DNA from 2 places in the Variovorax sp. GW821-FHT09B05 genome. Region 2 is predicted to be linked to the other one. Evidence: riboswitches for the same ligand, from Rfam matches in the RefSeq annotation. Region 2 holds a riboswitch; the other holds the start of a gene.
The links. Region 2 has a riboswitch for ZMP and ZTP ahead of glyA (serine hydroxymethyltransferase). Riboswitches for the same ligand answer to the same signal wherever they lie in the genome.
Positions count from the first base shown of each region.

Region 1 (15,001 bases), on a different contig from region 2:
GGGTCCTGCCGCGCATCGACGGCCGCCTTGATCTTGCTCACGGCCTCCTCCGTCGAGATGACGGCCTTGCCCTCGAAGTGGCCGCAGCGCTTGGGCGCGATCTGGTCCTCGAGCTGGATGCAGTCGGCGCCCGCGCGCTCGAGGGTGCGCACCGCATGGCGCACGTTGAGCGCGTTGCCGAAGCCGGTGTCGGCATCGACGATCAGCGGCACGCGCACCGCATCGCGGATGCGCGCCGTGTGGTCGGCCATCTCGGCCAGGCCCACGAAGCCCTGGTCCGGCAGGCCGAACCACATGTTGGTGACGCCGGCGCCGGTGATGTAGATCGCCTCGAAGCCCAGGTCCTCGACGACGCGGGCCGACAGGGCATTGAAGGCGCCCGGAACGATGACGCCGCGGCGGGCCTGCGCCAGGGCGCGCAGTTGTTGTTTGGTATTCATGGATCGGCTGGAAGGAAAAGGAAGGAGAACCTGCGGTGCGCTCACTTCTCCTGCATCCGGGCCGCCTTGACGATCTCGCCCAGGCGCTTGCGCTCGGCATCGGTGAACTTCACGAACTCCTGGCGCGTGCCGCCCACGGGCTCGATGCCCAGGCCCTGGAGCTTGGCCACGGTGGCGGGATCGCGCATGGCCTTGTCGACGGCGGCGGCGAGCTTGTCCAGGATGTCGTTGGGCGTGCCGCGCGGCGCATGCAGGCCGGCCCAGTGCGCGATCTGCAGCTCGGGGAAGCCCTGCTCGACGGCCGTGGGCAGTTGCGGGTAGGCCGAGATGCGCTGGGTCCAGGTGGTGGCCAGCGGCTTGAACTTGCCCTCGCCCCGGATGTGCGGCAGCGCGATGATGCTGGCCTCGGAGGTGCCCTCGACCTGCCCGCCCAGCACGGCGGTCGTGCTCTCCGAGCCGCTCTTGTACGGCACGGCCTGCAGCTTCGCACCGTACTTCACGTTGAGCATCTCGGCCACGAAGTGCGGCGTGCTGCCGGTGCCCGCGGTCGCGAAGTTGAAGCCCGCGCCCTTCTTCGAGGCCTCGACGAAGTCGCGCAGGTTGTCGTACGGGGCCGACTTGGGCACCACGATCACCGAGGGCGCCAGGCCGATCATGACCACGGGCACCAGGTCCTCGTCCTTGAACGGCAGAGACTTCTTGATCATGCTGTTGGAGATCACGCCCGCGGCGCTGATCAGGAAGGTGTAGCCGTCGGGCGCGCTGCGCGCCACCAGGTCGGCGCCGAGCGAGCCGCCCGCGCCGGGACGGTTGTCGATGATGACCGGCTGGCCCAGCACCTTGGCCGCCCCTTCGGCCGCCGAACGCGCCAGCAGGTCGTTGGCGCCGCCCGCCGCGAACGGCACGACGAAGCGGATGGACTTGGCGGGCCAGGCCTGGGCCTGCGCGGCCAGGGGCAAAGCGCACGCCAGCGCGGCGGCGGTCGTGCAGGCGATGGTGGAAAGGCGATGGAAGTGCACGGAGGTCTCCTGGTTTTTCAGCTTGGAACCGGGGTTTGCGCAAGCGCTGTGCCATCGGTCCGAGGGGCGCGCCCCTCGTTGCCAAGTCATTGATTCGAAAGGAATTCGCGCTGCCTCGGCGGGCGCTCGTCCGGGTTTGGATTTCAATCTGATTTCATGAATGAGACAATGAAATCCATTGAAATGAATACATTGCCCGCCGCCCCGAGCCCTCATTCCCCCGCCACGCCGCGGCCGCTGCACATCGTGGCCGTGGCCCGCCACCGCCTGGGCCGCGTGCTGGCGCGGCTGATACCGGAGGTGGCCGGGCAGGCGCAGGTCGAGCTGGTCGGGCAGGCCTTCGACGATGCCGTGGCGGCCGTGCGCGCGCTGCATGCCCGGCGCCCCGTCGACGCGGTGGTGGCCGCGGGCGCCAGCGGCGAATGGCTGCGCCGGCACCTGGACATTCCGGTGGCCATCGTGGAGGTGCGCGGCTTCGACCTGATGCGCGCATTGGCCGCGGCGCGCGCCCTCTCGCCGCGCGTGGGCCTGGTGTCGTTCGACGGTCCGTCGGAGCACCTGGCGCAGCTCGATGCCCTGTTCGGCATGGGCATTGCGCAGTTCAGCTACCGCGGCGCGGAGGACGCGCCGGCCTGCGTGGAGGCCCTGCGCGCCGCCGGCATCGAGGCCGTGGTGTCGCCCGGGCTGGTGGCCGACCTGGCCGAGCAGGCCGGCATCGCCAGCGTGCTGATGTACTCCGAGGACGCCGTGCGCCAGGCGCTGCAGGACGCCCTCCACCTGGCGCGCCACGGCCATGCCGAGCGCGCGCGCCATGAGCGGCTCGGCACCATCCTCGGCCAGTTGCAGGACGGCGTGGTCGCGGTCGACCTGCGCCAGCGCATCGAGGCGCTGAACCCGGCCATGGCGCAGCTGCTCGGTGCTTCCGTGGCGGAACTGGTCGGCCGCGTGCTGAGCGAGGTCGAGCCCGTGCTGGACCTCGGCGCCACCTTGTGCCTGGGCGAAGCCCCGGTCGAGGAGGTGCTGCAGATCGGCATGCGCACGCTGGTCGTGCGGCGCGCGCCCATCGTCGAGAGCGGCGAGGTCACCGGCGCGCTGCTGGTGTGCCGCGACCCCGCCGTGATCCAGCGCGCCGACCGCCACCTGCGCGCCAACCAGCGGCAACGCGGCGCGCCCACGCGCTACCGGATCGAGGCCTTCGCGGGCGACAGCGCCGCGGCACGGCGCGTGCGCGAGCTGGCGCGGCAGTGCGCGGCCAGCGACGCCACCGTGCTCATCGTCGGCGAGAGCGGCACCGGCAAGGAGCTGGTGGCCCAGGGCATCCACAGCGCGAGCCGGCGCGCCACCCAGCCCTTCCTGGCCGTGAACTGCGCGGCGCTGGGAGAGAGCCTGCTCGAAAGCGAACTGTTCGGCCACGAGGAAGGCGCCTTCACCGGCGCGCGGCGCGGCGGCAAGACCGGCCTGATCGAGGCCGCCCACACGGGCACCCTGTTCCTCGACGAGATCGGGGACATGCCCCTGGCGCTGCAGACGCGGTTGCTGCGCGTGCTGCAGGAGCGGGAGGTGCTGCGCGTGGGCGCCACCGCGGCGGTGCCGGTCGACCTGCGCGTGATCGCGGCCACCCATGCCGACCTGGCGGCCCAAGTGGAGCGTGGCCTGTTCCGGCGCGATCTGTACTACCGGCTCGCGGTGCTGCGCATCGAGACGCCACCGCTGCGCGAACGCGGCGCCGATATCGCGCCCCTGGCCGCCGGCCTGATGGCGCGCCGCGCGCCCGCGGCGGGTGTGCCCGCGGACCAGGCGTCGGCCTGGCTCGCCGCCTTGCTGGAGCTGGCCGCGGGCTACGGCTGGCCCGGCAATGTGCGCGAACTGGAGAACCTCGTCGAGCGCCTGCTGGCCTGCCACGGCTACCTGGCGCCCGAGGGCCGCTTGGACCGCGCCCGGCTGCTCGAGGTGTTCGCCGAATGCACGCAGGCGCGCCCGGCGCCCGCGCGCGATCGCCTGCTCAAGGGCGCGCGCACGGCCGCGGAGCGGCAACGGGTGCGCGAGGTGCTGCAGTCGGTCCAGGGCGATCAGGACCAGGCCTGCGCCATTCTCGGCATCAGCCGATCGACGCTGTGGCGGCGGTTGCGCGACGAGGGGCCGAAGGCCTAGGCGGCCTTCCTCGAGCGGGGCCGCACGGCCGCTGTCCGATAATCGCGTTGCCGCGCAACTGGCGAACGGATGGAGCACCATCGGGGAGCGCGGCCATCGTCACGCCGATCGCCTGGGCATGTCTGTCGTCTTTTCAGGAGTTCCGACGATGAGTGTCCGCATGCCCGCGCCGCACCGGCGCATCCTTTCGCTTCCCCGGCTTTCGCCCTTCCGCTCCGGAGGTGCGCGATGACCTGCATCCTGCTCGACGGCAAGTCGGTCGCCACCGCGAACGAGGAGGCACTGCGGCAGCGGGTCTTCGCACTGAAGGCGAGGAACGGCGAACGCACCCCCATCCTCGCGACCCTCCTGGTCGGCGACGATCCCTCGTCCGCGACCTACGTGCGGATGAAAGGCAATGCCTGCCGCCGCGTCGGCATGGATTCGCGCGTCGTGACGCTCGATGCGCGCGCGACGACCGCGGACGTGCTGCGCGAGATCGATGCGCTGAACGCCGACAAACAGGTGCACGGCATCCTGCTGCAGCATCCCGTTCCCGCGCAGGTGGACGAGCGACAGTGCTTCGACCGCATCGCCATCCGCAAGGACGTGGACGGCGTCACCAGCCATGGCTTCGGCCGGATGGCATTGGGCCAGCCCGCCTTCGGCTCGGCGACGCCCGCGGGCATCATGCGGCTGCTCGCGCACTACGGCATCGACGTCGCCGGCAAGCGCGCGGTGGTGGTCGGCCGCAGCCCGATCCTCGGCAAGCCGCTGGCGATGATGCTGCTGAACGCCGATGCGACGGTGACCGTGTGCCACTCGAAGACCGCGAAGCTCGCCGACGAGGTGCGGCGCGCCGAGGTGATCGTCGGCGCCGTCGGCCGGCCGCGCTTCATCCGCGGCGACTGGATCCGCGACGGCGCCATCGTCATCGATGCCGGCTACCACGAGGGTGGCGTCGGCGACATCGAGACCGAGGGGCTGTTCGCGCGCTGCGCGGCGCTCACGCCGGTGCCGGGCGGCGTGGGGCCGATGACGATCTCGACGCTGATCTCGCAGACGCTGGAGGCGGCGGAGCGCGTGGCCTAGCCGTGCCGCTCGGCGCGCTCGTCTTGCGCGCCGCGAATGATCTGGTGCAGCGTTCGCAGCAGCACCTCCGGCTGCACAGGCTTGAACATCACGACCAGCCCGCTAGCATAGGCCGCGCGCACGCGCTCGGGATCGGTATCGCCCGTGACGAGGATCGTGGGCACGCGGCGGCCGGCGAGCCGGCGCAGTTCCGCGGTCGCCTCGATGCCGTCCTGCGGATCGGCGAGCCGGAAGTCGATGAGGAAGGCGTCGAAGCCGTCGGGCGTGGCGCGCACCTGCGCGCTGGCATCGGCGAGTCGGCAAGTGATCTCGATGCGCTCGCAGTAGGGCGCGAGCCACATGCGCACCGCCTCGCCCACCGGCTGCTCGTCGTCGAGCAGCAGCACGCGCGGCGGCACCAGCGGCAGTTCGGTGGTGTCGATCTGCGCGGCATCGGGCATGGCCGCGGGCGCGATGGGCAAGGCGGTGGGCACGGGCGGGCGGCGCGGCAGGTCGACCCAGAACACGCTGCCGTGGCCGAGCCGCGAGCGCACGCCGATCTCGCCGCCGAGCAGGTCCACCAGCCGCTTGACGATGGCCAGCCCGATGCCCAGGCCGCGCGCGACGTCGCGCTGCGGGTTGTCGACCTGGTAGAACTCGTCGAACACATGGGGCAGGTGCTCGGGCGCGATGCCCAGGCCGGTGTCCCACACGGCCAGCCGCAGGCGGTCGCCGCGCGGCCGCGCGCTCACGAGGATGCCGCCCTGGCGCGTGTACTTGAGCGCGTTGTCGACGAAGTTGGTCAGCACGCGCAACAGCAGGTCACCATCGGTCTGCAGCCATTCGGGCGCGGTGTGGAAGCGCAGCGCGAGGCCGGCCTGCTGGGTGCGCGGCTCGAAGATCTGCGACAGCCGCAGGAACAGCGGGTCCACCGCCATCCGTACCGGCTGCGGCACCACGGTGCCGGCATCGATCTTGGAGATGTCGAGCATCGCGTTGAGCAGGCCGCTCACCGCATCGGTGGCCTGCACCACGCGGCCGGCCACGGGCGCCAGCGGATGGTCGGCCAGGTCGCGCTCGAGCGAGCGCGAGAACAGCGCCAGCGCATGCACCGGCTGGCGCAGGTCGTGGCTGGCCGAGGCGAAGAAGCGGCTGCGCTCGCGGTTGAGCCGCTGCAGCTCGAAGGACTGGCGCAGCAGCTGTTCGCTCAGCAGTTCCTTGTCGATCTGGTCGGACAGGCTGCGCCGGATCAGCTGGTGCTGCGACAGCGCGTAGCGCGCCATCGAGCCGCCGAACAGCAGCCCGACCACGCAGGTGAACCAGCCATCGGTGCCGCCCATCCAGGCGAAGCGCGTGACCACGCCCAGCGTGAGCGGAATCGTGACCACGGGCACCATCGCGCGCCAGGTGGCGATCACCGGCACCGAGCCCATCAGCACCGCGAACATGCCCAGCAGCAGGATCAGGATGCGCATCGGCGACTCGGTGCCCGGCGGCATCAGCGCCCAGGGCGCCAGCGTCCACATCGACATGTAGGCGCCCAGCGGCAGCATGAAGCGCCAGGCGCCATCGGGCTGGCGCAGCGTGAACTCGGGCTCGGGATAGAGGCGCGCGTTCCAGCGCATGAACACCAGCCGCAGGCACAGCAGCGTGCAGATCACGATGCCCCATGCCAGCGCGCCGAAGCCGCGCGTCATCCCGAAGAACACGCCGGCCATCGCGATCGCCGAGGCCAGCGCCGTCAGCACCGTGGGCGGGCCCATCACGAACATGCGGCGCAGCAGGCGTTCGCGGACCAGTTGGGCGTGGGAGTCGGCGGGCCCGGGCACGGGGCCCGACGGGGTGGAGGTGGCGCCCGGCGTACGCATGGGCGGCAGTGTAAGGGCCGTTCCAGCGCGTCCGGCCGCTGGAAACGCGGTGCTAGACTGCCTCTTCCCGCTCCAAGACCTTGGCGGGCCGAATCCCGACGCGGAGCAGACGGCCTCGCAGAAGTGCATCACAAGCCAGGGTTGCGTTTCACCACTGCGACAGCGCTCGAACGAGCGCGACGAAGGACCTCCATGAACGCGATCAAGGAAGCACGCCGGCTCATCACGGCCGACCCGAACAGCGAGGAGTCCCTGACCCTGGCACGGCTGGTCCTGGCGCTGGAATCGGATGTCGATTTCTCCCTGGCCAGCCTCTATGCGCTGAAGCTCAAGAGCTTCGATCTGGCCCTCGACATCCTCAAGGAGTGGCGGCTCGACCGCTACTACGTGCAGAAGGGCAAGCTGCTCGACGTGTCGTACCAGGCGCACGTGCTGGCATCGCACTGAGCGGGGGCGCCGCGGCGGCGAAGCGGCGGGTATTGCAACATCGGTGCATTCGTTGCGCTGTTCGATCGCAGCCTCGGCACCACCCCCGCGCAGTACCTGCACGGCGCGTGAAGCAGCACATGGCATCGACGCGGCCATACTCGCGGCATATGGAAATGTGACGCCAAAAGGTATTTCCGAATATGAGAGGGCATGCCTACGATGCCCGCATGACAAGAAGAGACAAGCCGCAGGAGCCCCCTGCACCTCGGTGGACCGCGAAACGCCGCACGGCCCTGCTGCTCGCGGCGGGCCTGCTGTTCGGCACGGCCTGCGCCGCCGCGCCGCAGGTCTTGACCATCATCGTGCCCGCGCCGCCCGGCGGCCCCATCGACCGCGTCGCGCGGCTGCTCGCTCCCGAACTCGCGGCCGCTCTCGGCCATCCCGTGCTGGTCGACAACCGCCTGGGCGCCGCCGGCAAGATCGGCGTGCAGGCGGCCCTGCGCGCACCGCGCGACGGCCGCACGCTGATCGCGGTCTCGCCCTCCATCGCCTCGGTCAACCCGGTGCTCGACAAGGCGCCCGGCTATGACCCGCTGAACGACTTCGATGCGTTGGGCATCGTGGCGGCCAATGCCGGCGTGGTGGCCGTGCGCGCCGACCTGCCGGTGGCCGACATGGCCGAGCTGGTGCGCTATGCGAAGGCGCATCCGGGCGAGTTGACCTACGGCTCCTTCGGCATCGGAACCAGCCTGCACCTGCAGAGCGAGGAGCTGCTGCGCACGCTCGGCATCGACGCGCGGCACATCCCCTACAAGGGCGAGGCGCAGGCGATGAATGCGCTGGCGGGCGGCGAAGTGGACCTGATGCTCTACGCCACCGCGCCCATCGTCCCGCTCGTGCAGAGCGGTCGCGTGCGCGCGCTGGCGGCCACGTCCTCGCAACGCTGGGCGATGCTGCCCGAGGTGCCGAGCTACGCCGAAACCGGCGTGCCGGCCTTGCGCAGCTACCAGTACCACTCCTGGGTCGGTCTGGTGCTGCCCAGCGGCACGTCGGCGGCGGCGCGGCGCGAAGTCCTGCAGGCCTGGCAGCGCGCGCTGGCCAGCCCGAAGCTGCGCCAGTCCTTGATCGCGCAGGGCTTCGAGCCTGCCTCGGGCGATCCCGTGGAAATGCAGCGCACCATCGCCGCCGAGATCGCGCGCCACCGCGCGCTGCTCGCGAGCGGCCGCATCAAGCTCGATTGAGCGGCCCGGCCTTCGCAAGATCCATGACGGAGAGGCGCGCGATGGGTTCGATCAGCCGATCACGGCTTGCGCGCCTTCGGCGACTTCTTTGCCGGCGCGACCTCCAGCCCCGTGATGCCGTTGAGGAACAGCTGCGTCGCGATCGGTGCCATCTGGTCGTAGGAGAAGCGGCCCCCGGGCTTGAACCAGGTGAACATCCAGTTGAGCATGCCGAACAGGAACATCGTCAGCAGCTTGTGCAGCTGCGAGGCGTGCAGGTCGGGGCGCGTGGCGGCGATGGCGTCGGCGAACACCCGCACCACCGTGCGCTCCTTGTCGAGCACGCGCGCCTGCGCCTCGGGCGCGAGGAAGCGCACATCCTCGGTGAGCACGCGGTGCTCGTGCTGCGCCTCGGCGTACTCGGCCATGAAGGCCTCGATCAGCTCGGGCAGCCGCTCGTCGGGCGCGAGCTGCAGCGCTTCCACGCCCGTGACGATGTCGACCAGGCGCGACACATGGCCGTCGGCGATATGAAGCAGCACCTCGGCCTTGTCCTTGAAGTGGTGGTAGAGGCCGGGCTTGGACAGGTGGCTGGCCTCGGCGATCTCGTTCATCGACGTCGCCGCATAGCCCTTGCGGGCGAACAGCTCGGCGGCGGCCTTGGCGATCAGGCTGCGCTGGTCGTTGGGGCGGGAGGAAGCGGTGTCAACGGTCATGGATGGCAATGAGGGGCTGCGCGTGAGGCCACGCGGTCCGCGATCTTAGGGGTTAGTCCCGAGCCTTTGCCGCTTGCCCGTGTCCGCGCTGCTGCGTTAGCCTTGCGCGGCTTCCAAACCGACCGGTCGGTTGGTTTTCTGATCGATCCACATCGGCCGGACGACGAAGCCCATCGAGCGAGATCCGCCGGCCATCCGGCACCCATCAAAATATCGGAGACAACCATGCGCGACGAGAAGTGTGTGAACCGTGCCCTGCTGTCGGCGGGCCTGCTGATGGCCGCCGGCCTGGCCCTGCAGGGCTGCGGGGGTGGCGGCGGAGGCGGCGGCGGCTTCCTCCCGATTCCGGCGCCCGCCCCCGCACCAGCCGCGCCGCCGCCCGCGGGTCCGTCGGGCCCCAGCGTCGAGCAGCTCAAGAGCACCTGCAACGGCCTCAAGGGACAGGTGCTGGCGGGCGTCACGGTCACGCAGACCGCGCGCTTCGAAGCCAAGACGGCGGTCAACGCCTCGGGCTTCTGCCAGGTGCTGGGCACGCGCGCCCCCTTCCTCGACATCGAGATCGACGTGCCCGACAACTGGACCGGCCGCTACTGGCAACAAGGTGGCGGTGGCTTCGACGGACGCATCGCCTCGGCGGTGACCAAGGACGGTGGCGGCGCGGTGACGGCGGTCGATCCCACGCTCGCGCTGAAGGGCGCGGTGTATGCGGCCTCGAATGGCGGCAACCGCGCGAGCGTGCCCGCGCAGGCCGCGCCCGGCGTCTGGGCCAGCGGCACGCCCGAGGGCCAGCAATCGGCGACCGACTATGCCTATGCCGCGGTGGGCACCACGGTGCGCTTCGGCAAGGCCGTCGCGCAGGCCTTCTTCGGCAAGGCGCCGACGCACAGCTACTTCAACGGCTGCTCCAACGGCGGACGCAATGCCTACATCGCCGCGCAGCGCTGGCCGCAGGAGTTCGACGGCATCGTCGCGGGCTGCGAGACCATGGACATGGCGGGCCAGACCGGTGCCTGGCTGCGCGCGGCCTCGCTGACCGGCACGCCCGCGGCGCTGAGCCCCGCGCAGACCGGCGCGGCCTATGCGGCCGCACTGTCGGCCTGCGATGCGCTCGACGGCGCCAGCGACAACCTGATCGGCAATCCGCAGGCCTGCAGCTTCGATCCGGCCGTGCTGCAGTGTGGCATGGCGGGCGCGAGCAGCGATCCGGCCCTCTGCCTGAGCGCCGCGCAGGTGGGCACGCTGCAGTCCTTCCTGTCGCCGCTCAAGCTCTCGAACGGCTCGACCGTGCTCTCGGGCTATTCGTGGGGCAACGGCCTCGGGCTCGGCTGGGGCGGACTCGGCGGCGGCTTCGCGCTGCTCGCGAGCGGCGACCCCGCCTGGCTCACGCCGGCCAAGCAGGCCGGCTTCCAGCTCGAGACCGACTACTACATGCTCGGCGCGGGCCTGGCGCGCATCGGTGCCGACCACGACAAGGCCGCCATCGCCAGCTACGTGGCCTCGGGCCGCAAGCTGATCTCCTGGCACGCCGGCAGCGACGCGCTGCTGTCGCCGAACGACCACTACCGCAACTGGACCACCATGACGGGCATCGCGAAGTCGCTGGGGCTCGCCGACCCGAACAGCGCCACGCGCTTCTTCATCGTTCCCGGCGGCGGGCATGGCGCGGGCGGCAGCCTGCAGGAAGTGGACTGGGCCTCGGCCATCATGGGCTGGGTGGAGAACGCCGACGCGCCCACGCAGCTGACCTACAGCTTCACCAGCGGCGGCACGGCCCGCAGCATGCCCGCCTGCCAGTACCCCAAGTACCCGAAGTACAAGGGCTCGGGCGACGCGAACGTGGCGGCGAGCTACAGCTGCAGCTGAGGGCCGCGGCATCGCGCGGGCGCCGCGTGCACGCGCGGTGTTCTCGTACCATCGATGCATGAGCATCGAAGCGAAAGCCGCCTCCCCTTCCCTCGTCGACATCGGCGTCAACTTCCATTCGGGCCAGTTGGCGTCGATCACCGCGCCGCTGCTGGCGCGCGCCAAGGCCGCGGGCGTGGCGCAGATCCTGGCCACGGGCACCTCGCTCGCCTCGAGCCTGCGCGCGCTCGAGCTGGCGCGGGCGCATCGGGGCGTGGTCTTCGCGACCGCGGGCGTGCATCCGCATGACGCGAAGTCCTTCGACGCCGCCACCTTCGAGCAGCTGGCAGAACTCTGGCGCTGCCCCGAGGTCGTGGCGGTCGGCGAATGCGGCCTCGACTACAACCGCAACTTCTCGACGCCCGAGGCGCAGCGCGCGGCCTTCGACCGGCAGCTCTCGATGGCCGCGCAGACCGGCAAGCCGCTGTTCCTGCACTGCCGCGATGCCTTCGCCGATTTCCACGACATGCTCGCGCCCGTGGTGGCCGATGGCGCGCACGGCGTGGTGCACTGCTTCACCGGCGACCGCGCCGAAGCCGAGGCCTTTCTCGCGATGGGCCTCGACATCGGCATCACGGGCTGGGTGACGGACCTGCAGCGCGGCCAGGCCTTGCGCGCGGCCATCCCGGCCATTCCGCTGGACCGGCTGCACCTCGAGACCGATGCGCCCTACCTGCTGCCGAAGAACGCGGGCCTGCGCGGCAAGCCGAACGAACCGGCGTACCTGCCTTGGGTTGCCGCGGGCGTGGCCGAACTGCTCGAACGCGATGTCGCCGAGGTCATCGCGGCCTGCAGCGCCAACAGCCGGCGGCTGTTCGGACTCCCACCCGTCGAGGTCGCCGCATGAGCACGTCGAAGAAGATCACGATCGAGGTCGATGCCGAGCTGCGCGTGTCGGGCCTGATCGACGCGGCCGACGATGCACGCTTCGCCCTCGTGCTTGCGCACGGCGCGGGCGCGGGCATGACGCACGCGTTCATGGAGGCCGTGGCGCAGGGCCTCGCCGAGCGCCGCATCGCCTGCCTGCGCTACCAGTTCCCGTACATGGAGCGCGGTTCGAAGCGGCCCGATGCGCCGCCGCTCGCGCATGCCACGGTGCGCGCGGCCGTGGCCAGCGCTGCCGCGCATTTCCAGGGACTGCCCCTGTTCGCGGGCGGCAAGTCCTTCGGCGGGCGCATGACCTCGCAGGCCCAGGCGCTGGGCCTGCTGCCCGAGGTGACCGGGCTGGTCTTCCTCGGCTTTCCGCTGCACGCGGCCGGCAAGCCCTCGATCGATCGCGCGGCGCACCTGCACGAGGTCGACGTGCCGATGCTGTTCGTGCACGGCGCGCAGGACAAGCTCGCGGAACCGCCCTGCTTCGCGCAAGTCATCGATTCGCTCGGTGACTGGGCGAGCGTCGACGAATACGCGGCGGCCGACCATGGCTTTCACGTGCCGAAGAAATCGGGGCTGACGGACGCGCAGGTGATCGACCGGATGCTCGATCACGTGTCAGTGTGGATGCAGGCCTGGCTGCTGCCCTGAGCCCGGCTCAGCGCAGCGTGCGGCAGAAGCGGTCGATGCGCCGGCAGGCCATGTCGAGCGATGCGTCGTCGAGCGCATAGGCGATGCGGAAGTACGGCGCCAGTCCGAAGGCCGCGCCGTGGACCACGCCCACATCCGCCTCGTCGAGCAGCGCGAGCGCAAGGTCCTCGTCGCTGGCCAGCACGGTACCGGCCGCGGTCGTCCGGCCGATCAGTGCCTCGCACGAGACGAAGGCATAGAAGGCGCCCGACGGCCTGTCGCAGCGCAGGCCCGGCGTGGCGTTCAGCGCCGCGACCAGCAGATCGCGGCGCCGCTCGAAGGCGGCGCGCGAACGCGCGATGAAGTCCTGCGGTCCGTTCAGCGCCGCGAGCGCCGCATGCTGCGAGATCGAACTGGCCCCCGAGGTCTGCTGGCCCTGCAGCTTCTCCATGGCATCGAGCAGCCAGCGCGGGCCGGTGCCGAAGCCGATGCGCCATCCGGTCATGGCATAGGCCTTCGACACGCCGTTCATCGTCAGCGTGCGCGCGGCGAGGCGGGGTTCGGCCTGGGCCAGCGTGTGGAAGGCCAGCCCGTCGAAGACCAGGTGCTCGTAGATGTCGTCGGCCAGCACCAGCACCTGGGGATGGCGCAGCAGCACCTCGGCGAGCGCGCGCAGTTCCGCGAGCGTGTACACGGCGCCCGTCGGATTGCTCGGCGAGTTGAGGATCAACCACCGGGTGCGCGGCGTGATTGCGGCCTCCAGCGCTTCGGGCCCGAGCTTGAACCCGGACTCGCCTCCGCAGGGCACCACGATCGGCCTGGCGCCGCACAGCTGCACGATCTCGGGGTAGCTGACCCAGTAAGGCGCCGGCACGATCACCTCGTCGCCGAGGTTCAAGGTCGCCGCGAGCGCGTTGAAGATCACCTGCTTGCCGCCCGAGCAGACGATCGTGTCCTGCCAGCCGACGTCCAGGCCGTTCTCGCGTCGGAACTTGGCCGCGACGGCCTCCCGCAGCGCGCGCAGGCCCGCGACCTGCGTGTAGCGCGTATGGCCCTCGCGGATGGCCGCCACGGCCGCGTCGCCGATGTGCGCGGGCGTGTCGAAGTCGGGCTCGCCGGCCGACAGCGAGACGATGCTGGCACCGCCCGCGCGTCGCGCCGCCACCCGGTCCATCATCCTGTAGGTCGCGGAGGGCTGCGCGGCCTCGAGGTGGACGTTCAATCGGGCGGCCGATGCCACTGCGGTGTCGTTGCTCATGGCGCCTTCCGCTGCAGCGTGTGGTAGCCCATCGCCGCGCGCGCCTCGCCGAGCGTCTTGCCTTGCTCGATCCAGGCGCGGATCTGCGACTCGGCGGTCTCGATCCTGCGCGCGAGTTCCGCGACCTCGCGGGCCCGCGCGCGCGGCACCGCCAGCACGCCGTTCGCGTCCGCCACCACGATGTCGCGCGCGACCACGCGGGCCTGCCCGACGGACACGGGAACGTTCACGCCCTCGACCTGCACGCGGTCCTTGCCGGTGCGCATGAAGCGCCCGCGCGTGAACAACGGGTAGCCGTCGTTCAATGCCTTCGACACGTCGCGGCAGACGCCGTCGATCACGGTGGCGGCGATCCTTCGCCGGCCCGCGTACTGGGTCATGATGTCGCCCCAGACCGTGCAGTCGGTGCGTCCGCCGTTGTCGATGACGAGCACGTCGCCCTCGGCCACGTCGTCGATGAAGTCGCCGACCGAGCCCGCGGGCGTGCTGGCCGGAACGTACTTCACCGTGAAGGCGGGCCCCACGGTCACGCCGGCGTAGTCGGCCAGCGGCACGAGGCCGAAGCAGTGGCCCGGCAGGCCGAGCTTGTCCATGGCGTCCGAAACGCCGGGGGTGTCGAGGCCTTCGAACAGGGCCACGAGGTCCTTGTCTTCTTGTTGCATGGGAATGGCTTTCACTGGGAGTGTGGTGATGGATGTCAGAGGCCGTGCGCCGACAGGGTCCGGTCGAGCCAGCCCTGTTCGACGCGCCCGGTGGCGATCTCCGCCTTGATCGCGTCCTCGGTCCGGGCGGTCTGCGCGACGGCCGCGAGCAGGCGCTCCCCGTCCGCGGGATCGAAGCAGACCACGCCGTCCTCGTCGCCGACCACCACGTCGCCCGGATGCACCACCTGCCCGCCGACGCAGACGTCGCGGTTCATGGAGCCGGGGCCGAACTTGTAGGGCCCGCGATGCGTGCTGCTGCGTGCGTGGCACGGGAAGTCGGCCTCGAAGAAGGCGCGCGTGTCGCGGATCGCGCCGTCGATCACGAAGCCCGCGCAGCCGCGCTGCATGGCGTAGAGCATGATCAGCTCGCCGACCAGCGCGTTGTGGGGATCGCCCGCGCCATCGATCACGAGCACATGGCCGGGCTCTATGTCCTTGAGCGCGCGATAGATCAGCAGGTTGTCGCCGGGCCGCGCCTTGATCGTGAAGGCGGTGCCGACCAGCTTGCGCGCGCGGTGGAAGCGCTGCAGGCCGACGATGCCCGACAGGCGCCGCAGGTTGTCGCTGAGGTGCGGCGTGACGACGTCCCGCAGCGCGGCGGTCAGCGCCTCGGGCGCCAGTTTCGGGATGGGCCCGATGTCGAAGTTGGAAAAGGTCACGGTGTGCTCGTTGGGTGTGGTGGTCTATCGCGCGGCCGCGTAGCTTTCCATCGGCAGGTCGTTGGGGTCCTGCCAGAGCTTC
Region 1 is NZ_JBWKPN010000001.1:287,317-302,317, reverse strand. Features, by position in the region: gene AC07RM_RS01225 (isocitrate lyase/PEP mutase family protein) at 1-440, opposite strand, end outside; gene AC07RM_RS01220 (tripartite tricarboxylate transporter substrate binding protein) at 482-1,435, opposite strand; gene prpR (propionate catabolism operon regulatory protein PrpR) at 1,616-3,610, shown strand; ZMP/ZTP riboswitch at 3,655-3,735, shown strand; gene AC07RM_RS01210 (tetrahydrofolate dehydrogenase/cyclohydrolase catalytic domain-containing protein) at 3,839-4,681, shown strand; gene AC07RM_RS01205 (hybrid sensor histidine kinase/response regulator) at 4,678-6,528, opposite strand; gene AC07RM_RS01200 (hypothetical protein) at 6,721-6,975, shown strand; gene AC07RM_RS01195 (Bug family tripartite tricarboxylate transporter substrate binding protein) at 7,185-8,198, shown strand; gene AC07RM_RS01190 (TetR/AcrR family transcriptional regulator) at 8,258-8,893, opposite strand; gene AC07RM_RS01185 (tannase/feruloyl esterase family alpha/beta hydrolase) at 9,119-10,756, shown strand; gene AC07RM_RS01180 (TatD family hydrolase) at 10,815-11,642, shown strand; gene AC07RM_RS01175 (alpha/beta hydrolase family protein) at 11,639-12,319, shown strand; gene AC07RM_RS01170 (pyridoxal phosphate-dependent aminotransferase) at 12,327-13,556, opposite strand; gene AC07RM_RS01165 (RraA family protein) at 13,553-14,218, opposite strand; gene AC07RM_RS01160 (RraA family protein) at 14,254-14,919, opposite strand; gene AC07RM_RS01155 (amino acid ABC transporter substrate-binding protein) at 14,944-15,001, opposite strand, start outside.
Region 1: linked by a shared signal. The riboswitch ahead of AC07RM_RS01210 (tetrahydrofolate dehydrogenase/cyclohydrolase catalytic domain-containing protein) and the one ahead of glyA (serine hydroxymethyltransferase) in region 2 are both predicted to bind ZMP and ZTP.

Region 2 (15,001 bases):
CCTGTTCGAGGTCTGGGTCGGCGACGACGCGGCCGCCGAACCAGGTTTCGAGGCCCAGTGCGCCGAGCTGCTGCGCCGCACGGCCGCGCGGCTGCCGGTGTTCTTCATGCACGGCAACCGCGACTTCCTCGTCGGCGCCGCGCTCGCCGCCCAAAGTGGCCTCACGCTGCTCGACGATCCCACGGTGCTGGTGCTGCACGGCGAACGCTGGCTGCTGAGCCATGGCGACGCGCTGTGCCTGGACGACACCGACTACCTGCGCTTTCGCGCCCAGGTGCGCACGCCCGAATGGCAGTCGGCCTTTCTCGCGCGCCCGCTCGCCGAGCGCCGCGCCCTGGCACGTGCGATGCGCGTGCAGAGCGAGGACCGCAAGCGCGATCCCTCGGTGGTCTGGGCCGATGTCGATGCCGATGCCGCGCGCGACTGGCTCGCGCGCGCCGATGCACGCACGCTGATCCACGGCCACACGCACCGTCCCGCCGACCACGACCTCGGCGGTGGCCTGCGCCGCCTCGTGCTCAGCGACTGGGATGCCGCCGCGCATCCGCCGCGCGCGCAGCTGCTGTGCCTGTCTCCCGCGGGCGCCCAGCGCGTCGATCTGCGCTAGGGGTTGCCGACGCAATGCTCGACTGGCTGCGCCGCCTGCGCCATCCGCGCGCCCTGCCCCCGATTCCCGAAGCCACCTGGCAGGCCACGCTCGCGCGCTATGCCTTCCTGGCCGAGCGCCCGGCCGCCGACGTCGAGCGGCTGCGCGTGCTCACGGCGCAGTTCCTGCGCGACAAGCAGTTCCATGGTGCCCAGGGCTTCGTCATCACCGACGAGGTCGCGCTCGCGATCGCGGCGCAGGCCGTGCTGCCGGTGCTGCACCTGCGCGGCGGCCTGGTCTGGTACGACGATTTCGTCGGCATCGTGGTGCATCCCTCCGAGGTGGTCGCCCAGCGCAAGGTGGTCGACGAGGCCTCGGTGGTCCACGAGTACGAGGAAGTGGTGGCCGGCGAAGCCATGGACCACGGCCCGGTGATGCTGAGCTGGCAGGACGTGCTGGCCAGCGGCGTCACCAGCGAGGGCGGCTACAACGTCGTGATCCACGAGTTCGCCCACAAGATCGACATGCGCGGCGGTGATGCCGATGGCTGCCCGCCGCTGCCGCCGGGCTTCGCGGGCAGCCGCAATGCGCGCGAGGCCCGCGCGGCCTGGCTCGGCGTGCTGCAGCCCGCCTACGAGGCCTTCCGCGAGCAGACCATCATGGCCGAGCGCTTCGGCGCCGAGCCGCCCTGGCTCGACGACTATGGCGCGACCTCGATCGGCGAATTCTTCGCGGTGGCCTGCGAGGCCTACTTCGTGAACCGCGCGAACTTCGGGCGCGATTTCCCGGGCGTGCTCGAACTCTTCGACCGCTTCTTCGGGCCGCCGCAGAGCCGAGGCTAGACGGCGACCCGCGCGCCCGGCGCGATCGTCGACGGCGCCGCGTTGAGGGTCTCGATCGCGAAGCCGGCCGCGGCCTTGTAGCGCGCCATGTAGGCCTCGCGCTCGGCCGCCGGAATGACCTGCTCGATGTCGTCGAACACGCCGCCGCAGCGCTCGTCGACCAGTCCCAGCAGGCCGAACGGGCCGGCACCGCGGTTGCGCAGCACCAGCGCCGAGATGTCGGCGCACAGGCGCTCGTCGTAAGCGCGCAGCGCCGCCGGCGTCACGCCGTGCGAGAGCATGGAAGCGCCGAGCACGCGCGCATCGACGATGGCCTGGCTCGCGCCGTTGGAACCCACCGGGTACATCACGTGCGCGGCGTCGCCGAGCAGCGCGACATGGCCGTCGACCCAGGTCGGCACCGGGTCGCGGTCGATCATCGGGTACTCGAAGACCTCCTTCGCGCCGCGCAGCATCGAGGGCACGTCGAGCCAGCCGAAGTCCCAGCCCTCGAAGTGGTGGGCGAAGTCGCTCAGTTCGACGCGCCGGTTCCAGTCGCCCTGCGTCCAGCCCTCGGCGTTGTCGACCGTGATCTCGGCGATCCAGTTGATGGTGGCCAGGCCCGTGGCGGGATCGGGCGGCGAGATCGGATAGAGCACCACGCGGTGCCGCAGCGAGCCGAGGCCGACGAAGGACGCGCCGCTGCGCACCGGCACGCCCGGCGTGGTGCCGCGCCACATGATGGCGCCGCCCCACTGGATCGGCGGCTGCTGCGGATGCATCTGCGCGCGCACGGCCGAATGCAGGCCGTCGGCCGCCACCAGCAGGCGGCCCTCGACCTCGCTTCGCTGGCCGTCGCGCGACTCGATCAACGCGGTGACGCCGTGCTCGCCGTTGCGATAGCCCGCGACCCGCTGGCCGAGCTGGATGGCCTCCGGCCCGAGCCGCTCGAGCGCCGTGCGGTACAGCAACATCTGCAGCTCGCCGCGATGCACCGAGTACTGCGGCCAGCGGTAGCCCGCGCGCAGGCCGCGCGGCTCGGCATAGACCTCGTTGCCGTTGCGCCCGACCAGCGCCCACTCGCGCGCCTGGATGCCGATGCGGTCGAGCACGTCGTTGCCGATGCCGAGCTCGTGCAGCTCGCGCACCGCGTTGGGCTGCAGGTTGATGCCCACGCCCAGCGGTTGCAGCGCGGGCACCGCCTCGAACACGCGGCAGGGCACGCCGATCTGATGCAGGGTCAGCGCGAGCGAAAGGCCGCCGATGCCGCCGCCGGCGATCAGTACGGGGGAAACGTCGGGGGTGGAGGCCATGCGGCGATCGTCGGAAGTCGGAAAAAGGAGGGGCCGCACGAGGCGGCCCGAGGAATGCCGGGCTCGCCACGGGCGCTCGGGCCCGCGGCGGCGCGCCGGTCTCTTACTTGCGCAGCAGCGCCTTCAGCGCGTTCTGCAGACGCCGTGCGCTGGTCGCGTCGTGCGCCGCCGCCAGCACCTTGCCCGCGTCCTGGCCCCAGGTCTGGGCCGGCGCCGGATCGCCGCGCTTGGTCAGCAGCTTGAGCTGCAGCGCACGGCGCGCCTCGAGCTGCTCGGCGGGCGTGGGCACTTCCGCGGCCATCTCGAGGCGCAGCAGCGCTTCGGCGGCCTCGTCGGCCCGCGCGGCCGGCGAGGCACCGATCGCCTGCGACCAGCTGCTGCGCACCGCCGGCGTGACCGCGCGGCCGAGCTCCTGCACGCTCGGCAGGCGCGCGGCATCGCGCTGCTCCCAGGCACCGAGCACCTGGGTCAGGGCTTCGCCATGGGCCTGAGCCGCCAGCTTGCGCAGCGCCATGTCGGCACGCTCGAGCGCCTCGCGCTGGGCGCGGAAGGCGGTGTCGCCCAGGCGAGGACCGCGGTCCTCGCGCGGCGGGTAGTCGCCGAAGCGGCCGCCCGGTGCGCCACGGTCGCCACCGCGATCGCCGCGGCCATCGGGACGCGGGCCGCCGCGGTCGCCGCCCGGACGGCCAGGGCCGCCAGGACCGCCGGGTCCGCGCCGGTCGCCGAAGCGGCCGCCGCCGCGGGTCGCGGGTGCCGCGGGTTCGGACTTGCGGTTGCCCGGACGGTCGTCGCCGCGCACGGCCACCACGGGGCGGGGCGCGGGCTTCGGCGGCGCGGCCGGTGCCGGGGGTTCGGCAGCGGCGGCTTCGCCGGCATCGTGCGCCGCGCTGTCGGCGCGCGCCGAGGCGTCGGCACCGTCGGCCGGTGCCACGAGGTCGGGCGTGGCGGCGGATTCATGGGCCGGCACGGCCGCGGGCGAAGCCTCGGCATCGCTGGGCGACGGCGCCTGCTCGGCGCTCTCGCCGAACTCGGCGGCGGCCTGGTCCGGTCCCGACACCTCGGTCGCACCGACCGAGGGGCCATCGCCCGATGCGGCCCGCTGCGGCGCCGGGGCTGGCGCCGGTGCCGGAGGCGGCACCTCGCCGCGCAGCGCGCCTTCGAGCTGGGCGATGGCGCTGCGGATCTTCTGCGCGTCGCCGCTGGCATTGGCCGCGTCGAGCGCCTTCGAGGCGTTGAGCACGTGGCGGTCGCGGTCGCTCATCGCGGCCGAGGCCTTCTCGCGTTCGGCCGACTTGCGGTTGAAGGCTTCGTCGATGGGCGCGCGGAAGGCGTCCCAGAGCTTCTGTTCCTGGCGGCGGTCGAGCGGCACGCCCTGCGCCTCGGCCTGCCAGCGCTGCTGCAGCGCCTTGACGGCATCGATGCGCAGCACGGGCTGGGCGCCCAGCTCGGTGGCCTCGGCGATCATGGCCTGGCGGCGTTCGATGCTGGCCTTCTGCGCGGTCTCGAACGGCGCGCGGGCGGCACCGAAGGCTTCGTTCCATTGCGGCTGCAGCTCGGCGAACACCTTCTCGCCCACGTGGCCGGCATCGCGCCAGCGGTCGGCGAACTGGTGCAGCGCGCGGTTGTGCGCCTTCAGGTCGGTGGCGCCCGCATGCTCGGCGGCCCAGGCCTTGACCTCCTCGATCAGGGCCACGCGCAGCGCGCGGTGTTCGGCCGCGTCGGCACGCACCTTCTCGAGCCAGGCCTCGACCACCTTGTGGGCCTCGTTGCAGGCCTCGTCGAAACGCTTCCACAGCGCGTGGTTCGGCACGCCGCCCTGGTCGGCCTGCTTCCACTGGTCGCGCAGCGCGCGCAGGGTTTCCTGCATCTTGCGGCCGCCCAGCGCCTGGCCTTCGGGGCGCTTGAGCAGGCCCTCGGCCTTGGCCACGAGGTCTTCACGGACCTTGTCGGCGCTCCAGCGCTGCCAGCCTTCGAGTTCGCCGGCCGCGACCAGCGCGGCATGCACGCGCGCCTCGAGCGGGGCCTCGACCAGCTTGCCGTGTTCCTTCAGCACCGCGCGCAGCGCGGCGGCGGCGCCGGCGCTGGCCTTGCCATGGCCCTCGGCGGTTTCCTGTTCGAGCTTGGCCAGCGCGGCCTGCACGGCGTCCTGCGCGGCGGCACGCACCGCGGGATCGACCTTGGGGGCCGGCGGACGCGCGGGTGCCGCGGCCTTGGGCGCGACGGCCTCGCCACGCGCGGCACGCAGTTCGTCGGCCCAGACCGGGACGGGCGGCAGCGGCGCGGTGGCATCGGCCGCGGCGGCAATGGCCTGCGCCAGCGCGCTGTGGAAGGCGTCGGACACGACGAGCAGCTGCGCCTTCGACGACTCGAGCTGCGGCGCGAACTTGGCGTCGAGGCTGGTCCAGTTGGCGTCGGCGACGATGTCGGCGGCCTGTTGCTGCCAGTGGGTGACGTCGGTGCGCAGCGATTCCTCGGCGACCTGGGCGTCCTGCCAGCCCTTGGTGGACAGCACCTCGAAGCGCTGCGCCAGCAGCACGGCGGCCTCGCGGTGGACCTGGGCGCGGTGCTGCAGGTCCTCGATGCCCTTGATGCGCTCGGCCAGCCGCACCTTGAAGCCGGCCAGCGGCTCGCGCGACAGCGGCGCGCCGGCCTTGGCGGCATCGCGCTGCCAGGCGAGCGCGTCGGCGATGTTGAGCTTGGACTGGCCCAGCAGCCCCTCGGCCTTCTGGGCCCATTCGGCGGCGATGGCCTCCTGCCCCTTGGCGCGCTTGAGCTCGTCGAGTTTCTCGCGCAGCAGGCGGGCGGCACCCTTGTCGCGGCCGCTCAACTCCTTGAAGACTTCCTGCATCTGCTCGGGTGCCGGGTTGCTCGCGAGCCAGTCGCGGATGCGCGAGGCACGCTCGCCCGAGGTCGGCGCGGTGAAGGCGCCGCCGGTCAGCGAATCGAGGGCCTGAAGGTCGTGTGGCTTGGAAGAATTAGAGGTCACGTGCGCGAGATCGTTGTCTGAAGAGAGAAAGCGAAGGCGCCGGCAGAGGCCGGCGCAGACCGCCATTTTGACCCACTTGCCGCGCGCCGTCGAAATCCACCTTGCGGCGCGGCCCGGCGATGCGGCGAAACGACGCCTGGATCGGTCGCGCCGCAGGGGGAAACGGTGCCTGCATATATAGCAGTGCCCCGTGAAAAACCAAGGGGCGCCGCGCGGCGCCCCTTTCGATGCTCAGCGCATCGCGAGCTTGAGCTCGGCGCCCGGCTTCCAGTCGTCGCCGCTGGCCGTGGTGCGCACCGCGCCGAGGAACAGGCGCTCGCTGGTGAGCTTCTGCGACAGCAGGTAGTCGCGCACGGCGGCGCCGCGCGCCACCGCCAGCTGGCGCATCGACTCCTCGTCGACCGGCACGCTCGCGAGCAGCAGGTTCTCCATCTCCTTGAGCGGCAGGTCCTTGGCCAGGCCGACCATGTTGCGCGGCTTGGTGATGTCGGCGCGCTTGTAGACGGCGGTCAGCAGCTCGGGGTACTCGGCGTCGGTGACCGGCGGCACGTCGGTGCCGGCCTGGCCCCCGCGCACCACGGCACGGCGCTTCTCGGCCAGGGTCATCTGGCGCAGGCGCTGGCGCTGGTAGGCATCGCGCTCCTTCTCGAGGCTGGCGGTGCCGATCACGGTCATCTCGAGCGTCGGCCGCTCGGCCAGCGCCTTCACGACCTTGTCGAGGCTTTCCTCGGACGAGGCGCTCAGCTCCGAGCTGCCGGGCTCGAAGGTGATGGTGCTCGACTCGCTGCTGCCGCCGCCGCCCAGGCCGCCGGTCAGCAGGCTGAACGGCGCGGTCACGGCCTTCACGATCAGGTTGACCACCGCCTTGAAGATCAGCGGCCCGATGCTGAACTGCGGGTCGTTAAGCGAGCCGCGCAGCGGCAGGTCGACGTCGATCACGCCGTTGCGGTCGGCCAGCAGCGCCACCGCGAGCTTGACCGGCAGGCTGTTGGGCGCGCCGGCGACCTCCTCGCCAAACTGCAGCTGGTTGAGCACCAGCTTGTTGGTGGCGGTGAGCTGGCCGTCGGGCGCGATCTTGTAGTTGACGTCCATGCTCATCTTGCCGCGCTCGATGCCGTGGCCGGCGTAGCGCACCGAGTAAGGCGACAGCGGCGCGAGGTCCAGGTCGCGCATCTTCGCGGTGATGTCGAGCTCGAGCGGCTTGGCCAGCGGATTGAGCTTGCCGGTGATCTCGAGCGCCGCGGTCTGCTGCGCCTTGCCGCGCAGCTCGAGCTCGGCCAGCGCCGGCCGGCCGCCCTGCCCGTTCGGCGGATTCGACGAGAAGGAGCTGAGCTTGCCGGTCAGCTCGCTGAGGTCGGCCGAGTAGTTGGGCTTGACGAACAGGTCGGTGAAGTCGATCTTGCCGTTGACCAGGCTCATCGGGCCGAAGTTGATGACCGGCGCCGGGCCACCGGCGGCCGGCGCGGCCTGGGCCACCGCGGCGGGCGCGGAGGCCGGCTTGGCCGGTTCGGAGGCGCCGCCGACCATCAGCTCGGCCGGCACCGGCGCGCCGCCCGTGGGTCGCTCCGGTCCACGCGTGGTGGTGGTCGTGCCGCCCAGGCTGCGGCGCGAACGGGTTTCGACGGCCGCGGCCGTGGCCGCGTTGGCCTCGGCCTCGCCCTTCTTGGTCAGGCTCAGCAGGTTGAGCTGGCCGTTCGGATCGACGATCACGCGGGCGAAGAAGTCGGTCAGCGTGGTCTCGCGCACGTCGACGGTGGGCGCCGCATTGGGCGCCAGGCCCACCTGCAGGCCGCGCAGGCTCAGCGTCTTCCAGCTCAGCAACTGGTTGTTGTTGCGGTCGAAGCCCGGCGACTGGGTCAGCGACACGCTGTTGGCGCGGAAGTCGTCGAGCGCGGTGTCGCCCGCCAGCTTGACGGTCATGCCCGCCGGGGCGGTCGCGTAGTTCACGCTGCCGCGGTAGCTGACGAAGGCCCGGCGGATGTCGACGTTGAGCGCGTCGGCGTAGTAGGCCTTGAAGGCATGGGCCGGGAACGAGGCCACCTCGAGCCGGCCTTCGGCGGCCAGCGGCTTGAGCACGATGTGGCCCTTGTAGTCGAAGCGGCCCGGGTCGGCGCGGCGGCCCGAGCCGATGCGACCCGACACCTGCAGCGGCGACTTGGTGGCGGTCTCGGGCGCGAGCTTCTCGGCATTGAGCTTGAAGGCCGTGATCTCGACCGCGACCGGCGTGGCGCTGGCCTTGTCGGCATACGAGAGGCTGCCGTTGTCGACCGCGAACGTGCCGACGGTCAGCGCCCAGGGCTTGGTGTTGGCGCCCGGCGGTGCCGATTCGGGGCCGCTGCCGGCCGGCTTGGGCGCGGCCACCTTGGCCTCGGCTTCGGGCCTGCCGCCCGCGGCGGCCGGCGTCTTGAGCCAGCGCTCGAACATCCAGCGCTTCTCGCTGTCGCGCTCGATGCTGACCTTGGGATTGGTGGCGGTGAACGAGCCCACGGCCAGCGTGTGCTTCGCCATGTCGACCTCGGTATCGCGCAGCTCGAAGCGGCCGACGCTCGCGAGCGCGGTCTTGGCCTGGGTCAGCGCCAGGTTGTCGGCCGCCACCCGCTTGGCCTTGAAGCGCAGGTCGGGCGGTGCCCAGGCGATGTCGATCTCGCCGCTGAGCTTGCCGTCGAGCGTGGGTTCCAGGCTGTGGGCCAGGTAGGGCGCGGCCAGCGAGAGCGGCAGCGCGTCGACCTCGGTCTGCACGTCGGCCGCCTTGTCGGTGCCGCTGCCCTTGAACTTGAGCGTGGCGCCGCCGACCGCGGTGCTGCCGCTGAACTGGGCCGGCTTCTCCATCGGCCAGGTGAGGGCCGTGACGTCGATGCCGAGCTCGGTGACGTCGATCGCCGCGCCGGGCTGCACGGTCTCGTCGCGCCAGCCGATGCGCCCGCCGCTGAGGGCGACCTTGTCGACCTGGACCTTGAGCGTGGGCTTGGGTGCCGCCGCGCCCGCCGCGCCGCTCGCGGCACTGACGGGCGGTGCCGGCGGCTTGGCCGCGACCACCTTCTCGGTCTGGCCCGTGGCCGGATCGCGCGCCATCAGGTTGAGCTGGCCCGAGGCATCGCGCGCCACCACCAGTTGCGGGCTCGCCAGCGCGACCTCGCTGAGGTGGAACACCGATTCGAGCGGCCGCACGTCGGCCAGCGCGAGCTTGAGCGAGTCGAAGGCCAGCAGGTCGCGCCCGCGCGCATCGGCCAGCTTGGCGCCGTGAGCCTCGACCGTGCCGGTGACCTTGAGGCCGACCGTGGTGGCCTGCTGGAAGTCGATCTTGAGGTCGGCGTCGAGGCTGCCGGCCTGCAGCTGCACCGGCAGGCCGCCCGGGATGTAGCCCAGATAGGGCGCGAGGTCGAGCCCCTTGAACTGCACGTGGGCGTCGGTCTTGCGGCTGGCGGCGAAGGGCGTGGTCAGCGCGGCCGAGTCGAACTTGCTGCCGTTGAGCGCGAAGGCCAGCTTGGGCTCGGTGTTGACCTCGCGCTGCGAGGCCAGGTTGCTGAGGAACGGCACCTTGAGCACGAAGTCGCGCAGCTCATGGCGGCGCTTGACGGTCTGGTCGTCGAAGTCGACCGCGCCCTCGGTGATCGCGATGTTGTAGATGGCGAAGCGCGCGGGCTCGGCCTTGGGGTCGGGCGGCGGGCCGGAGGCCAGCTTGGCCAGGATGTCGTCGATGTCGTACTTGCCGTCGGCCTGGTGGGTCAGCAGGATGGCCGGTGCCTCCACCGTCACCGCGTCGATCACGGGCGCGAGCCGGAACAACGACTGCAACTCGGCATCGGCATAGATGCGCCGCACGGCGACCTGGGTGTTCTTGCCGTCGGCGGTGGCGATGCGCAGGTTGTTGAGCGTGAGCTCGAGGGTCCAGGGCTTGAAGCCGATGCGCTCCACCGTGACCTGGCGGCCCAGCTTCTCGCTCGCGATCTTCTGCAGCTGGCTCTTGGCGATCGGCGGCACCGCCAGCCAGGCCAGGACCCAAAGGCCCAGAAGCACGAGCAGTGCAACGATCCCGCGTCGCACCCATTTGTTCTTTCTTAAGCTTTGTATCGAGGCGGCAGCATTCATTCGCGCGAGTGTGCCCCAAACAGGCGGCAAGCCAGAAACAAGAAAGCCCGGCGACGCGACGAATGTCATGTCACCGGGCTTGATGGCGGGCATAGACCCATTGCCATCGTTTCGCTCGACCGGAAGTCGATGGTTCCTGTCGTGCTGGCAGCAAGAGATTGCCGCCGTGGATCCTCCGCCGTTCGAGCCCGCGGCTTGCACCGTGACTGCCTGGCTTCGGAAAGCACCTGAAAACCTCAGGCCTGTTCAGCTTAGGCGCCCCTTCCCGGCTTTTCAAACCCGATTTTTCAAGGGATTTCCCTTAAGAAGGACGCGGTCCCAGACACGGATTTGAAACATTTGTTCGACACTTTTAAGAATTAAGACTGAATTCCTTATGCTTGACCGGGTATTTAGCAACGATAGAATCCCGCCTGCTCCGATCGCCCGACGCGACGGAACCACCCTGTATCCGCTGCCGACTCCCCCCGGCTTGATCAGACGGCCGCGCACCTTATCCCCCTGAGCGCGGAATCTGATTGGTACCAATCCAAGCGCCGCTGCCTCCATCCCATCGCCCTTCCCGGCGCTGCGACAGGTGCCGCACAGAAAGGAAGAGCGATGAACAAGGCGTTTGATGCCACGGCCCGCGGGCTGAGGACCTTCGTGTCCGATGTGGCAGACGGCTTTTTTGAAATCACGCACAACGGTTTCGCCCTGCTGGGCCTGGCCATCGTGTTCGCGGTCCTCGCCCTCGTGGCGCGGCCCGACCTGCGCCATCAAGGCGAAGAACAGCTCATGGGCTGGCTGCAGTCGCGCAAACCCGCGCCCGAAGCCACTGACCTCGAGCCGACCGCGATCGAGCGCACGACGGCCGCGAGCCCCGGCGACCTGCCCAAGCAGCAGGCCGCCGTGGCCTACTGGCTCAGCAAGAAGTACCGCGTCGCGGCCGAGCCGCTGAGCGTGCTCGTGGCCGAGGCCTACAACATCGGCAAGCACACCAAGCTCGATCCGACGCTGATCCTCGCGATCATGGCGGTCGAGTCCAGCTTCAACCCGTTCGCGCAGAGCCAGGTCGGCGCGCAGGGCCTGATGCAGGTCATGACCCGCGTGCACGGCGACAAGTACGAGCCGGCCGGCGGCACGCTGACCGCCTTCGACCCCGTGACCAACATGCGGGTCGGCGTGAAGGTGCTGCAGGAATGCATCGCCCGCGCCGGTTCGCTCGAAGGCGGCCTGCGCTACTACGTGGGCGCGGCCAACCTCGAGGACGACGGCGGCTATGCCGGCAAGGTGATGGCCGAGCGCGAGCGCCTGCTGCAGGTGGCCAGCGGCCGCGCGCCCTCGCCGTTCGCGCCGACGCCGCCGGTGCTGCGTCCGCAGCCGCTGCCCCTGCCGGTGGTGGCCCCGGCCAAGCCCGACGAGGCGACCGAGCCGGCCAACGGCCCCACGCCACCCAAGGTGGCGCTGCTGTCGGCCGTGTCCTGAATCTCCTTTCGCCCGCCGCCGGGCCGGTCCGATCCGCTACACTCGACCGGGTACGCGACTGGCGATAGGCGCGGTGCCGACAAGGCACCCGCGCTGACGTGGACTACCACTGGGAAGCGTACCGCCTGCGACGTCGCTCCAGACGCGCAGGCGATCAGCCGTTCGCCTGGGCAGCCCTTGTTTGGTTGAAGAACAAGGACCTCGTCTTCAAAGGACTGCCATGTACCAACGCAACATCCTGGTCGAACAGACCGATCCCGAAATCTGGGCTGCCATCCAGGCCGAAAACGCGCGCCAGGAACACCACATCGAGCTGATCGCGAGCGAGAACTACGCCTCGCCGGCCGTCATGGCCGCGCAGGGCTCGCAGCTCACCAACAAGTACGCCGAGGGCTACCCGGGCAAGCGCTACTACGGCGGCTGCGAGCACGTCGACGTGGCCGAGCAACTGGCCATCGACCGCGTGAAGCAGATCTTCGGCGCCGAAGCGGCCAACGTGCAGCCCCATTGCGGCGCCTCGGCCAACGAGGCCGTGCTGCTGGCCTTCCTGAAGCCCGGCGACACCATCATGGGCATGAGCCTGGCCGAAGGCGGCCACCTGACCCACGGCATGCCGCTCAACATGAGCGGCAAGTGGTTCAACGTGGTGAGCTACGGCCTGGACGCCAACGAAGCCATCGACTACGACGCGATGGAGCGCAAGGCGCACGAGCACCAGCCCAAGCTGATCATCGCGGGCGCCTCGGCCTACTCGCTGCGCATCGATTTCGAGCGCTTCGCCAAGGTGGCCAAGGACGTCGGCGCGATCTTCATGGTCGACATCGCCCACTACGCCGGCCTGGTGGCCGCGGGCGTGTACCCGAACCCGGTGCCACACGCCGACATCGTGACCTCGACCACCCATAAGAGCCTGCGCGGCCCGCGCGGCGGCATCATCCTGATGAAGTCGCAGCACGAGAAGGCGATCAACAGCGCGATCTTCCCGGGCCTGCAAGGCGGCCCGCTGATGCACGTGATCGCCGCCAAGGCGGTGGCCTTCAAGGAAGCGCTGTCGCCCGAGTTCAAGGCCTACCAGCAACAGGTGGTCAAGAACGCCCAGATCGTGGCCGAAACGCTCACGCAGCGCGGCCTGCGCATCGTGAGCGGACGCACCGAAAGCCACGTGATGCTGGTCGACCTGCGCGCCAAGGGCATCACCGGCAAGGAAGCCGAGGCCGTGCTGGGCAGCGCCCACATGACCATCAACAAGAACGCGATCCCCAACGACCCCGAGAAGCCGATGGTGACCAGCGGCGTGCGTGTAGGCACGCCGGCCATGACCACGCGCGGCTTCAAGGACGAAGAGGCCCGCATCACCGCGAACCTGATCGCCGACGTGCTCGAGAACCCGCGCGACGCCGCGAACATCGACGCCGTGCGCGCCAAGGTCCACGCGCTGACCAGCCGCTTCCCGGTCTACCGCTGACCTCGAAGAAGAAGCCCTGACCGCATGAAATGCCCTTTTTGCGGTCATCTCGAAACGCAGGTCGTCGAGACCCGCGTTTCGGAAGACGCCGACTTCGTGCGCAGGCGCCGCCAGTGCGGTGCCTGCGACAAGCGCTTCACCACCTACGAGCGCCCCGACGTCAATTTCCCGGTCGTCGTGAAGAAGGACGGCAGCCGCGCCGACTTCGACTCGACCAAGGTCCGCGCCTCGATGATGCTGGCGCTGCGCAAGCGGCCGGTGAGCATCGAGCAGATCGACAACGCGCTGCTGCGCATCGAACAGAAGCTGCTCGCCAGCGGCCTGCGCGAAATCGAGTCGACCAAGGTCGGCGAACTCGTGATGCGCGAACTCAAGAAGCTCGACAAGGTGGCCTACGTGCGCTTCGCCTCGGTCTACCGCAGCTTCGAGGACGTGGACGAATTCCGGCAGCTGCTGCGCGACATCTGAGCCGCGGCGTGTCGACGCCGGGCCGCGGGACGGCCGCTATCCACCGCCCTGCCCGCACACTCCAGTTCCGCACTCTCCCTTCCGATCGGGGTCGCAACTTCGAGGCCGCCCCGACGCCGAGAGGACGATGGCCGCGCGCCGCCCCGTCTCGGCCCTGAACGCGAGGCAGCCCGCGCCGAAGCCCGCATTGCGCACGCGCCGCGAGAAGCCATTGCCGTCGTAGTGCACCCCTTGCGCCAGCCCGTCGCCCAGTTCCCGGTCGACCGCGATGCCCGACGGCAGCCCGTCGAAGCGCCGCAGCACGTGCGGCGCGTGGTCGCCGCCAGCATCGGCCACCACCGCCCAGCCCGCATCCCAGCCGGCGCCGCCGTCGGCCAGCACGCTGACTGGCTCGCCGCGCCGGATGGCCTCGATCCGCGCCATCCCGAGCGCGGCCACGAAGGCCTGCGACACGGCCGCCAGCCGCTGGTGGAGCAGCAGCGCGCGAAAACCCGGCACGCCGACGGCGGCCAGGATGGCGACGATGGCGATCACGGTGAGCAGCTCGATCAGCGTGAGCCCACGTGCCGGTCCCGCGCGCTTCATTGCCAGCACCGCGCACGCTGCGCGCCATCGCAGCCGCGGCCGCCCGTGCTGTCCAGCCACAGGTTGCCGACCGGCGGGTCCGAGAAGCCGGGCTTGAGCCGGGCCGAGAGCCGCAGGCAGTCGTCGAGGCTGCGCTGGCCGTCGCAGTGCTCGCTGCGCACGAGGTACTTGCCGCCCTGCCCGCTCTCGGCGGAATCGCCTTCGTAGCGCCGGTAGCGGCCATCGACGGTGAAGTGGCGCTCCTGCTGCTGCATCTGCGCGAGCAGCGCCGACCGCGCCTCGGCGCGCCAGCCCCGGTGCACCGCATCAACGTAGGAAGGAAAGGCGATGGCCGCGAGGATGGCGACGATCGCGAGTGCGATCAGCACCTCGATCAGGCTCCAGCCGAGGGCCGCGCCGGCTCGATGGCCGTGGCGGGAGATCATGGCCATGTCCTTTGCGGGTCCGGCACCTGGCGCCAGTTGAGACGGCCGGCCCGACGCGACACCGTGGCACCGCCGGTCGGCTGCGCGACCGACACCGACGTGCCCTTGCGGGTACCGGGGCTGAGGACCGAGAGCCGCCGCGTCTCGACGCGCCGACCGGCCGGATCGGCGGCACCGTAGGACGCGTTGCCCTGCTGGACCACGAAGGGTGCACCGAGCAGCCCCGCCTCCGAGGGCACGCAGGTGCCACCCTTGGACAGGCCGGTCATCGCGTCGACGGCACAACTGCGGCCGCTGCCTTCGCCGCAGGCCGCCTGCGGCGGGATCAGCGTGTTGAAGAACAGGCGCCCATCGGCCAGCACGGACCGCTCGACCTGGCGCTCGCCCTGGTCGCGCGACGCCGGCAGGTCGAGGTACCAGCCGCGCCGCCGTGTCGTCGCGCGGTCGAAGGCGCCGTAGACGAAGGCCTGGCCCTCGATGGCCGTCAGCCCGCCCTCGATGGGTCGTGCCTGCCGTGGCGCCAATTGGGTCCGCGCTTCGCCCACACGGATCGGCGTGCCCGTGTCCTGCACCGCATACACGGTCTGGACGCCGCGACGCGAGGCGCCGAGGTCCGCCGGCTCGACGAACTGGCCGGTGCCGAACAACACGATGCCACCGCCGCCGGGCCCGAGCCCCACTTCCGGCGGCACCGTGATCGGCTGGCGCCGGCTGCCCGCGCCGCCGTCCATCGCGACCATCAGCGGCGCACCGCCGAAGCCCAGCGCGTTGGCCTCGCTCCAGGGCGCATCGTGTT
Region 2 is NZ_JBWKPN010000005.1:503,388-518,388, forward strand. Features, by position in the region: gene AC07RM_RS16635 (UDP-2,3-diacylglucosamine diphosphatase) at 1-607, shown strand, start outside; gene AC07RM_RS16640 (M90 family metallopeptidase) at 622-1,428, shown strand; gene AC07RM_RS16645 (flavin-dependent oxidoreductase) at 1,425-2,720, opposite strand; gene AC07RM_RS16650 (DUF349 domain-containing protein) at 2,824-5,706, opposite strand; gene AC07RM_RS16655 (DUF748 domain-containing protein) at 5,938-9,795, opposite strand; gene AC07RM_RS16660 (lytic transglycosylase domain-containing protein) at 10,396-11,262, shown strand; ZMP/ZTP riboswitch at 11,307-11,441, shown strand; gene glyA (serine hydroxymethyltransferase) at 11,483-12,727, shown strand; gene nrdR (transcriptional regulator NrdR) at 12,752-13,195, shown strand; gene AC07RM_RS16675 (GspH/FimT family pseudopilin) at 13,232-13,780, opposite strand; gene AC07RM_RS16680 (type IV pilin protein) at 13,777-14,205, opposite strand; gene AC07RM_RS16685 (pilus assembly protein) at 14,202-15,001, opposite strand, start outside.